Regions from separate parts of the Lederbergia ruris genome, predicted to be linked through region 1. Evidence: riboswitches for the same ligand, from Rfam matches in the RefSeq annotation. Region 1 holds a riboswitch; each other region holds the start of a gene.
The links. A riboswitch is a leader RNA that binds a small molecule or an ion and turns the genes downstream of it on or off. The one in region 1 is predicted to bind S-adenosylmethionine.
Positions count from the first base shown of each region.

Region 1 (2,270 bases):
CAGCCATGACGGGTTTACCAATGAAAACCTTATCGACCCTAGAAGCCCAATCGATTGCATTCTTTAGCACTCCAGGGATCGACCAGTTGTATTCTGGAGTGATGATGATCACCCCATCTGCATTCGCAATGGACTGCTTGAATTTTTTCACAGTTTCTGGTGGGTTGTTCTCTTCGTCTTGTTCATAATGTGGCAAAGAACGAATATCCGCAATGTCAATATTCATTTTTGCACTGTAACGTTCTTGCATGGTTTTCGCTAGTTGCATGTTATAAGAATCTTTGCGAAGACTTCCTACAATGATAACAATGTTCATAAAGTTATTTCCTCCTTAAATGTTGTTCATCACTTTGGTGATCAGTTTCTGCAGATCGTCAATCTCCTCTTTCGTCATACCCTTCGTTAAAGTTTCACGCATGTTTCGTTGTATAGGTATAACTGAATGAGCAAGCCGTTTCCCCTCATCTGTTAAATGTATTTTAAAACTGCGTTTATCATTGGGGTCAGCGACTTTTTTTATATATCCCTTTCCCTCCAAGCTCGCAATCATACGTGCGATGCCGGCTTTGTCCTTATTAAGTTGTGAGACAAGCTCATTAGATGAAACGCCATCTTGATTCCAGAGAATCATCATAATGAGATTTTGCTCTGGAGCAAGGTTGAAGGGCTCCAAATGTTTCCTCACATAACTTGTTATCGCCAAATCCGCATTATGGATTAAAATTCCAATATGATCATTCAAGTTCAATAGAGTGAGAACCTCCTTCAACTTGTTGACTAGACAACGTTGACATATCAACTATATTCGTAATGAATATATTTGTCAAATTCCCTCCTTTCCCTCCTTTCCCTCCCCATGCATCTAAAATAGTTTTTTAACAAATGCATGAGTGTTACTAATGCTGCTAATCCCCAGTATCATCACAAATAAATTGTTCGTTGTATCGTAAATAATAGGTTAGAAGATACCAAAATTTAACACTACTGACTATGAACGACTGAAACTATTGACTTACATAGTTGTTTGGTGTAATTTAATATTAATCAACTTCATACATTATAATATTTCTTATCTAGAGAGGTGGAGGGACTGGCCCTACGAAGCCTCGGCAGCGGACTCAGAGAAGTACTGTGCCAATTCCAGTAGTATAAGCACTTGAAGATAAGAAGAGGATTCTACCTATATGCTTTAAAACCTCTTCTACCTTTAAAGAAGAGGTTTTTTCACGTTAGAAGGTATAAAGCTTAATTTAATGCGGATGGATTTTAGGATAATCTTTTCTTTTATTAACAACAGTTGAAGCTTATCTCTAAAGCTTTCATCTGTTGTTCTTTATTTATTCAAGAGGGGGACAACCAATGTACACCATGGATTTAACAGGAAAAGTAGCCATTGTTACAGGTGGGGCAAATGGCATCGGAAAGGCCATTGTCGATGCATTTTTGGATTGCGGTGCAAAAGTGGCAGTGGCTGACATGTCCGTAACAGAAAAAGACGCAAACGATGATATATATTATGTTCAAACCAATGTATCTAAAAGCGATCAGGTAGAAGATATGATCAAAAAAGTAATCACTCACTTCGGAAGATTGGATATTTTAGTCAATAACGCAGGTATTTCCACCATGGATTATATGGTTGATATAAAAGAGGAAGATTGGGATCGGACGATGGACGTGAACGCAAAAGGCGTGTACTTATGTACGCAAGCAGCCGCCAAAGTTTTGCAAGCCCAGGGTAAGGGCGGGAAAATCATCAATATTTCTTCACAGGCTGGCAAAAATGGCTATCGGCTAATGGGAAGCTACGTAGCCTCCAAACATGCAGTACTAGGTATGACAAAAGTAGCTGCGATTGAACTGGCCAAAGATCAAATTAATGTAAATGCTGTATGTCCCGGAATCGTAGAAACGGATATGAAAAGAACTGAAAGAGTAATCGGTGGAGAACTTCGGGGGCTTGACGAGGAATTAATTCGGCTAGAAGATAACTCCCAAGTACCATTAGGAAGAACGGCATTACCAGCAGATATTGCCAATGTTGTGGTCTTTTTGGCCTCAAAATACTCTGATTATATGACTGGACAAGGTATAAACGTTACAGGTGGGATGACGATGAACTAATTCGGCAATATCAGTTTACTTAACAAGTGAAGATGAATAAAGGATGTTCAAAAAGTCCGATTTATCCTCCTTTTTGAACTCGCACTAATAGAATTCAGGAGGTCATTTTATGACAGATAAACAAAAACAAGGGAGTCTTCTTGCCT
Region 1 is NZ_BORB01000037.1:24,167-26,436, reverse strand. It holds gene KI363_RS17245 (NADPH-dependent FMN reductase) at 1-316, opposite strand, end outside; gene KI363_RS17240 (MarR family winged helix-turn-helix transcriptional regulator) at 332-748, opposite strand; SAM riboswitch class I at 1,067-1,169, shown strand; gene KI363_RS17235 (SDR family NAD(P)-dependent oxidoreductase) at 1,360-2,124, shown strand; gene KI363_RS17230 (Na+/H+ antiporter NhaC family protein) at 2,234-2,270, shown strand, end outside.

Region 2 (2,270 bases), on a different contig from region 1:
GGTGAAGAAAAAGCAGGTATTATGGAAGGAACAATTGCTCATCCTTTATACAGGTGGACAAGCTTTATTTTATTCCATTCACCACAATTTATTATCCGCTCCAATGCTAACTTATTTGTTCATGGCAATATTCTTAGTCATCGCTTTGCGAAAATGGGAGGTTTTAGAATGACGAAGAAAATATTTGGTTTTACTCTTTTAGCGATTTTAGCAGGAGTTTTAGTCATTAATATTGTCCAAGAAACACAAGCGAAGAAAGAGGTGGAAGAAAATCAAGAACAAATCCTCCAGAAAAGGCTGGAGGCCGCAACTGAAACGACGGTGGATGGCATGGGGGAAGGATTATCTACAGGTGATATTCCTCCAGATTTTGAATTAGAGACCATATCTGGTGAAAAAATCAGATTGTCTGATCTCAATGGCAAAAAGGTGTTATTGAATTTTTGGGCAACCTGGTGTCCCCCATGTAAAGCGGAAATGCCCCATATGGAAAAGTTTTATAAAGAAAAGGCTGAAAAATATGATATAGAGATTCTTGCGGTCAATCTTACTTCAGCTGAGCGGGTTCGGAATAAAAGAGACAAAGTGGAAGAATTTGTCGATGATTATAAGCTGACTTTCCCTGTGTTGTTAGATGAAGATGGAATGGCAGGAGATCAATACCAGGTTATCGGCATTCCAACTACTTATTTTATCAATTCGAATGGCTTACTTGAAAAAAGAATTGTCGGTCCCATGGACGAGGAAATGATGGAAAAGCTCGTAAAAGGTTTGAAATAGACAGTAAACAACAAATAATGGATATTTTTTAAAAATAGGGTTGACTTTTTTGAGAATAATAGACTATACTTGATTTTAATCACAACAATGAATAGTAATACTCTTATCAAGAGCGGCGGAGGGATAGGCCCTGCGATGCCCGGCAACCTACAGAGAACTTTTCTGAAAAGGTGCTAATTCCTACAGACGGATAAGTCTGAGAGATAAGGAGCGGAAATAAAATACACCCCCCTTCTTATCGGAAGGGGGTTTTTTTAACTAGTGTTAGCGATGAGAGTGTATACCATTGAGGAGGACGAGAGGATATGACACAAGAACAATATAAACCAGAAACTTTATTACTGCACGGAGGACAAGAGCCGGATGAAACAGGAGCACGAGCTGTTCCCGTACATAGAACAACTTCTTATGTATTCAAAGATTCAGATTATGCACAAAAGGTCTTTGGATTAGAAGTACCGGGCAATATCTATACGCGGATTACCAATCCAACGGTTGATGTATTTGAAAAAAGAGTCGCTCTACTTGAAGGAGGAACGGCCGCGGTTGGGTTATCCTCTGGAATGGCAGCCATCGCTTTCTCGATTTTGAATATTACGCGTGCGGGTGACGAAATTGTTGCGGCAACAGATCTTTATGGAGGCACATATAATCTTTTTGCTGTGACACTACCAAAATATGGTATTAACGTGAAGTTCGTAGATCCGAAAGATCCTGAGAATTTCCGCAAAGCGATCACGCCTAAAACGAAAGCACTTTTTGGCGAGATTATCGGCAATCCAAGCCTGCATATTCTGGATGTGGAAGCTGTTGCCAACATTGCTCATGAAAATGAGATTCCACTTATTGTCGATAGCACTTTTGCAACACCGTATCTTTGCAAGCCGATTGATTGGGGGGCAGATATTGTCATCCATTCGGCAACAAAGTGGATTGGCGGCCATGGCACTGTAATTGGTGGAGTTGTCGTAGATGCAGGAAAGTTTGATTGGAATAATGAGAAATTCCCAGACTTTGTCGAACCTGATGAGACATACCATGGGCTGCGTTTTGGTATAGATGTACCAAATGCGGCTTTCGCTACCAAATTGCGTGTTCAATTATTACGTGATTTTGGCCCATGCTTAAGCCCAGACAACGCCTTTCAATTATTGCAAGGTCTTGAAACACTACATTTAAGAATTGATAAACACATAGAAAATGCCAAAGCCGTAGCAGAATTTTTAGAGAATCATGATGCGATTGAATGGGTATCCTATCCCGGTTTGAACAATCACCCATCCTATGAATTAGCTCAAAAATATCTTCCAAAAGGGGCCGGCTCGATCATCGTATTCGGCATCAAAGGTGGAAGAGAAGCAGGAAGACAAACCATTGATCATGTGAAATTATTTTCCCATGTTGCGAATGTCGGAGATGCAAAATCATTAATCATCCATCCAGCTTCCACCACTCACCAACAATTGAGTGCGGAAGAATTAAAACTAGTT
Region 2 is NZ_BORB01000023.1:57,165-59,434, forward strand. It holds gene KI363_RS13485 (LPXTG cell wall anchor domain-containing protein) at 1-172, shown strand, start outside; gene KI363_RS13490 (peroxiredoxin family protein) at 169-780, shown strand; SAM riboswitch class I at 881-990, shown strand; gene KI363_RS13495 (O-acetylhomoserine aminocarboxypropyltransferase/cysteine synthase family protein) at 1,086-2,270, shown strand, end outside.
Region 2: it holds a riboswitch for S-adenosylmethionine, as region 1 does, so the genes downstream of both, KI363_RS13495 (O-acetylhomoserine aminocarboxypropyltransferase/cysteine synthase family protein) here and KI363_RS17235 (SDR family NAD(P)-dependent oxidoreductase) in region 1, are expected to answer to the same signal.

Region 3 (2,270 bases), on a different contig from region 1:
GGGCCACCTGTTTCATATTTGATCTGTTCTTTTGTGTACAATTCGCTCACATAAAAACCGCCGGGCTTTAATGCCTTCCGAATCCCCTCCATTGTTCTTTCAAAAATAGGTGGCGGAAAATGCCCAAATATATGTATAATCGCATCCCATTCTTCTTCTCCCCAAACGACATCAGCCAAATCATGCAATTCCGTCTTAACGACTACACCACGGTCTCTAGCCAATTTCTTCGTCTTTTCAATTCCAGATGGGGCAAAGTCCCACGCGGTTACATCATACCCTTTGGAAGCGAGAAATACCGAATTCCGTCCCTCTCCCTCGGCAATACAAAGAATTTTCCCCTTAGGTAATTGCTGTTCCGCCTGTACTAAGAACAAATTAGGCTCTTTACCATAAAAATACTCATCCCCTAAAAAGCGTTCATGCCATTTTGAATTCATTTCATGGGCCTCCTTTTTTACGTGACTCTATTTTAACATATACGAAGACAAGGCTTTTTCGGAAATATAGGTAATTATTTTTCTTGCCTTTTTCGGAAATATGTACTAAACTATAAATCATTGAACCTTTCAAAAAATTAATATGTTTCTTTTCTTATCCAGAGAGACGGAGGGATTTGGCCCTTTGAAGTCTCAGCAACCGGCCTTTTTAGGCAATGGTGCTAACTCCAATAGGTTTTTTTAACCTAGAAGATAAGAAGTTCGTTTTCAATTATGGAGACCTTCTTACCTGGGAAGGTCTTTTATTTTTACTATTTTTAGAAAAGGATGAACACGATGCCAGTCAATGATATTGAAACAAAGCTAGCGCAACTAGGAAACCGAACAGATGAAAAAACGGGCGCAATCAATCTACCTATTTATTTATCGACTGCTTTTGAACATCAAGGACTCGGTCTTTCCACAGGATATGATTACTCAAGGACGAAAAATCCTACCCGCTCTGTATTAGAAGAAGGGATGGCTAATCTCGAATCTGGTGATGCCGGATTCGCTTGTAGTTCGGGGATGGCAGCCATTCAGCTAGTCCTTTCCCTATTCCGGTCAAACGACGAAATAATTGCATGTGCCGATTTATACGGTGGCACCTATCGCTTACTTAAACAATACGAGGAATCTTATCAAATTCGTACGGTTTATTCTGAGTTTAACAATATCAACGAAACGGAGAAATTAATCACACCGCAAACCAAAGCTTTGCTAATCGAGACACCAACAAATCCACTCATGCAAGAAATTGATATTGAACAATACGGGAAACTTGCTAAGAAACACCAACTATTACTAATCGTAGATAATACTTTCTTAACGCCATACTATCAACGTCCACTCGAATTAGGAGCTGATATTGTTGTCCATAGTGCGACCAAGTATATCGGAGGACATAATGATGTGGTGGCTGGGATTGTAGTAGCGAAAGGCGAAGAAATTTGCGAACGACTTGCTAACAATCATAATGCGGCAGGAGCGATATTATCGCCACTTGATTCTTGGTTACTCGTGAGAGGCTTAAAAACCCTTCATCTCAGAATGGAAAAACATACAGAAAATGCAAAAGAAATCGTCAAATACCTAGAAAGTGAGCCTTTTATTACAGATGTGCTTTACGCCGGAAAAGGTGGGATGATCTCTTTCCGAATTAAGGATAGCGAGTGGGTCGACCCATTTCTGCAAAATTTACAGCTCATTGCTTTTGCAGAAAGTCTAGGAGGGGTTGAAAGTTTCATTACTTATCCAACAACTCAAACCCATGCGGATATTCCCCGGGAAGAGCGAATTAAAAGGGGAGTATGTGAGCGATTATTACGCTTTTCTGTTGGTGTTGAAAAAGCGGACGATCTGATCGCTGATGTGAAACAGGCTTTTAAAGCAGCGAGTCAATCACTTATAAATAGATAATTTATATATAAAAATAAGGGGACAGCCTTCCTTCTCGCTGTCCTCTTTTTTGCACCTTTTCTCGCAAAAACGGGGACGGCAACCCCTCTCGCTGTACTCCTTTTTACACTTTCTTACAAAAACAGGGACGGCAACCATTCTCGCTGTCCCCTTTTTACACTTTCTCGCAAAAACGGGGACGGCCACCATTCTCGCTGTAACCCTTTTTACACTTTCTTACAAAAACGGGGACGGCAACCTTTCTCGCCGTACCCCTTTTTACACTTTCTCGCAAAAACAGGGACGGCCACCTTTCTCGCTGTACCCCTTTTTACACTTTCTTACAAAAACGGGGACGGCCACCTTTCTCGCTGTAACCCTTTTTACACTTTC
Region 3 is NZ_BORB01000034.1:5,936-8,205, forward strand. It holds gene KI363_RS16420 (class I SAM-dependent methyltransferase) at 1-440, opposite strand, end outside; SAM riboswitch class I at 592-699, shown strand; gene KI363_RS16425 (methionine biosynthesis PLP-dependent protein) at 777-1,898, shown strand.
Region 3: it holds a riboswitch for S-adenosylmethionine, as region 1 does, so the genes downstream of both, KI363_RS16425 (methionine biosynthesis PLP-dependent protein) here and KI363_RS17235 (SDR family NAD(P)-dependent oxidoreductase) in region 1, are expected to answer to the same signal.